2 regions of the Variovorax sp. PMC12 genome follow, and region 1 is predicted to be linked to the other one. Evidence: riboswitches for the same ligand, from Rfam matches in the RefSeq annotation. Region 1 holds a riboswitch; the other holds the start of a gene.
What was found. Region 1 has a riboswitch for S-adenosylhomocysteine ahead of metH (methionine synthase). Riboswitches for the same ligand answer to the same signal wherever they lie in the genome.

Region 1 (2,200 bases):
GCCGGCGCCTCAGAGGCCCGCGCTCTTCAGCCGCGCGGCCTGGTCCTTGAAGATCTCCGGCACCTTCTTCTCGTAGTACGGAAACTGGCTGCCGTAGGTGTTGCCCAGCACCTGGTTGACCTCGTCGAGGTGGTTCTGGCGGTAGTCGCCCAGGTGGGTGCCGAGCCGCGTGGTGCAGGTCGCGAGCAGGCCGTCGTTGTCTTCGCCGAAGAAGGCGAGGGTGCCCAGCGCCGACAGCGGCGCGTCGCTCGGGTCGAACAGGCTGAAGCCGGTCGACACGCCCGACCACGAGTAGTAGCGCACGCCGTTCACCACCGCCGCGCCGCTCTTCACGCTGCACGACGAGCCCTGCGCGGGCCGTCCCTGCGGGAACTTTGCGTCGAAGGCCGCGCCACCGGCCGTGGTCAGCGAGGCCAGCGCGTTCAGCGGGACTTCCGGCAGCTGGCTCGGGTCCTTGCCCGAGAGGAAGCCGATCACGCTGGTCAGCAGCCCCACGGCCTTGACGACCACGCCTTGCGCGATGCCGCCCTCGGGCAGCCTGGCGAGCAGGTCGGCCACCTTGGAGCCGCCGTTCGCGCCGCCCACCGAGGTGACCGACGCCACCATGTCGGGCGCCACCGCCGCCACATAGCGCACCGTGGGCGCGCCTTGGGAATGGCCGATCAGGTTGAACTTGAGCGTCGGGTTCTTTTCCAGCGCGCGGATGGTCTTGAGCTCCTGCAGCAGCTGCTCGCCGCGGATCTCCGAGGTGTTGGTACCCGAGACCTGCGCCACGTAGACCCGCGCGCCGGCGCCGGCCAGCTTGTCGGGAATGCCGTAGAAGTAGTCGACGCCCAGCAGGTTGTCGAAGCCCAGAAGGCCGTGGACCAGCACGATGGGGTATCTGGTCCTGGCCTCGTCGGAGGCCGCCCGGGCCGTCACCAGCGTCGAGCTGCCGCTGGCGGCCGCGCGGGCCATGGGGGTCATCGCCATCGTCGCCGCGGCAAGCCCGCAGCAAAGAACCACATTCCACTTCATGGCCATCCGGCACTCCCTGACGTCGGTTGAAAAAACGAACGTTCGTTCGGAAACGGTGGCCGCATTCTGTGGATGCGGGCGGGAATGGAAACTGGGGTTTTCCCCGTGGCGGGTTGAATCGCCCTAAAATGCTCGCCTTCCCAAGGAGCGTTGCAGCGGCGGGCCACAGCGGCCGGCCGTCAGGCTTGGGGCGACAACGACGCTCGCCTGTTCGACTCTTCCGCAGGTGAGGCCATGTCCCAGATTCCCGCTCCAGCTACCCCCGATTCCGCCCCCCTGGCACCCCCGCCCATGAAGCTGTCCGGCCTCGAGCCGGTCGCCATCGGCGAAGGCACGCTGTTCGTCAACATCGGCGAGCGCACCAACGTCACCGGCTCCAAGGCCTTCGCGCGGATGATCCTGAACGGCCAGTTCGAAGAGGCGCTGGCCGTGGCGCGCCAGCAGGTCGAGAACGGCGCGCAGGTGATCGACATCAACATGGACGAGGCCATGCTCGACAGCAAGGCCGCCATGGTGCGCTTCCTGAACCTCATTGCCAGCGAGCCCGACATCGCGCGCGTGCCGGTGATGGTCGACAGCTCGAAGTGGGAGGTCATCGAGGCCGGCCTGCGCTGCATCCAGGGCAAGGGCATCGTCAACTCCATCTCCATGAAGGAGGGCGTCGACAAGTTCAAGCACGAGGCCAAGCTGGTCAAGCGCTACGGCGCCGCCGCCGTGGTCATGGCCTTCGACGAGAAGGGCCAGGCCGACACCTACGCGCGCAAGATCGAGATCTGCGAGCGCGCCTACCGCATCCTGGTCGACGAGGTGGGCTTCCCGCCCGAAGACATCATCTTCGACCCGAACATCTTCGCCATTGCCACCGGCATCGAGGAGCACGACAACTACGCGGTCGACTTCATCAACGCCGTGCGCTGGATCAAGGAGAACCTGCCGGGCGCCAAGGTGTCGGGCGGCGTCAGCAACGTGAGCTTCAGCTTCCGCGGCAACGACCCGGTGCGCGAGGCGATCCACACCGTGTTCCTGTACCACGCCATCAAGGCCGGCATGGACATGGGCATCGTCAACGCCGGCATGGTGGGCGTGTACGACGACCTGGAGCCGACCCTGCGCGAGCGCGTGGAAGACGTGGTGCTCAACCGCCGCCCCGACGCCGGCGAGCGCCTCGTCGAGGTGGCCGAAA
Region 2 (2,200 bases), 980 kb from region 1:
TGGCCGCCGTGGTGATGCGGCTGCTCGCGAAGACGTAGGTGCCGGGCTCGGTGAAGTCTTCGGCGGAGGTGCCGGACTCGGCCGCGCCGAGGTTGTCCGTCATCGTGTAGCTGCCGGCGTCGAAGTCGAGCGCCAGTTGCTGCTGGGTGCCGTTGGATGCATAGACGCGGTAGGTGCCGCTGCGCGCGTCGGCGCCGGCCAGTGCGGCCTTGGCCGCCTTCGCCACTTGCGCGGACTCGGGCGCGGCCGAGGCCTGCGCCTGCGGCGCGCCGCCGTCCAGGCCCGCCAGCGGCAGCCCGCTGCCCGTGGCACCGCCACCGCTGCCTCCGCCCCCGCAGGCCGCCAGCAAGGCGGCCAGTCCACAACCCGCGAGATATCTCGTCATCCTCATGTTGAGCCCTCTTCTTTGTCTGATGGGCCCGGCAGCGAGCCGGCTGGCTCCTGAACCGAACCTGAGCAAATCGTAAAAACAGGGGGCTTTAACGTTGAGGCTGGCAAATGTCAGCCGAAGAGGGCAGAAGACGCTCGAAATGCGCGCAAATCCCCGAGGTTGGCGCGGCTGTTCGCCCCGTCTACAATGCCCCGTCCCGAGGAGCGTTGCAGCGCCGCCAGGCGTGAGGCTCGGATCCACATCGCAACCACGCTCACCCGCTGTTCTCGCGGTGAGTCCTTTTCCCCGAACGCAGTGGCATCTTTCAAACCAGTTTTGTTGGAGTTCTCATGAGCGCTGTTCTCAAGCCCACCCCCGTCTCGACCGCCGACCAGGCGATCGCCGACCTGTCCCTCGCTGCCTGGGGCCGCAAGGAAATCCGCATCGCGGAAACCGAAATGCCCGGCCTGATGGCCATCCGCGAGGAGTTCGCGAAGGGCCAGGCGCTCAAGGGCGCGCGCATCACCGGCTCGCTGCACATGACCATCCAGACGGCCGTGCTGATCGAGACGCTGCAAGCCCTGGGCGCCGAAGTGCGCTGGGCCTCGTGCAACATCTTCTCGACGCAGGACCACGCCGCCGCCGCCATCGCCGAAAAGGGCACGCCGGTGTTCGCCATCAAGGGCGAGTCGCTGAAGGACTACTGGGACTACACCCACGCCATCTTCGACTTCGGTCCCAAGGGCTCGAAGGGCGAAGGCCCGAACATGATCCTGGACGACGGCGGCGACGCCACGTTGCTGATGCACCTGGGCCAGCGCGCCGAAAAAGACCAGAGCGTGCTGGCCAACCCGACCAGTGAAGAAGAACGCATCCTGTACGCCGCCATCAAGGCCAAGCTGGCTGTCGATCCGACCTGGTACACCCGCAAGTCCGCCGAGATCATCGGCGTGACCGAGGAAACGACCACCGGCGTGCACCGCCTGAACGAAATGTCGGCCAAGGGCACGCTGCTGTTCCGCGCCATCAACGTGAACGACTCGGTCACCAAGAGCAAGTTCGACAACCTGTACGGCTGCCGCGAGTCCCTGGTGGACGGCATCAAGCGCGCGACCGACGTGATGATCGCCGGCAAGGTGGCTTGCGTGGCCGGCTACGGCGACGTGGGCAAGGGCTCGGCACAGGCGCTGCGCGCGCTGTCGGCGCAAGTGTGGGTCACCGAGATCGACCCGATCAACGCCCTGCAGGCCGCGATGGAAGGCTACAAGGTCGTGACGATGGAGTACGCCGCCGACAAGGCCGACATCTTCGTGACGACCACGGGCAACAAGGACGTGATCACGCACGACACCATGGTCAAGATGAAGGACCAGGCCATCGTCTGCAACATCGGCCACTTCGACAACGAGATCGACGTCGCTTCGATCGAGAAGTACGAGTGGGAAGAAATCAAGCCGCAGGTCGACCACATCACCTTCCCGGACGGCAAGAAGATCATCCTGCTGGCCAAGGGCCGCCTCGTGAACCTGGGTTGCGGCACGGGCCACCCGAGCTTCGTGATGTCGTCGTCGTTCGCGAACCAGACCATCGCCCAGATCGAGCTGTTCACCAAGCCCGACGCCTACGAGGCCGGCAAGGTCTACGTGCTGCCCAAGCACCTCGACGAGAAGGTCGCTCGCCTGCACCTGAAGAAGGTCGGCGCCATGCTCACCGAGCTGACCGACGCGCAGGCCGCCTACATCGGCGTGGACAAGAACGGTCCGTACAAGCCGGACACGTACCGCTACTGATCGACAGCGCATGCGCGCCGATCAATTGCTGGTGGAGCGC

Region 2: linked by a shared signal. The riboswitch ahead of ahcY (adenosylhomocysteinase) and the one ahead of metH (methionine synthase) in region 1 are both predicted to bind S-adenosylhomocysteine.

Annotation. Positions count from the first base shown of each region.
Region 1 is NZ_CP027773.1:3,892,752-3,894,951, reverse strand. Features, by position in the region: gene C4F17_RS17975 (esterase/lipase family protein) at 10-966, opposite strand; S-adenosyl-L-homocysteine riboswitch at 1,154-1,229, shown strand; gene metH (methionine synthase) at 1,309-2,200, shown strand, end outside.
Region 2 is NZ_CP027773.1:4,868,300-4,870,499, forward strand. Features, by position in the region: gene C4F17_RS22655 (hypothetical protein) at 1-391, opposite strand, end outside; S-adenosyl-L-homocysteine riboswitch at 584-653, shown strand; gene ahcY (adenosylhomocysteinase) at 721-2,160, shown strand; gene C4F17_RS22665 (TlyA family RNA methyltransferase) at 2,171-2,200, shown strand, end outside.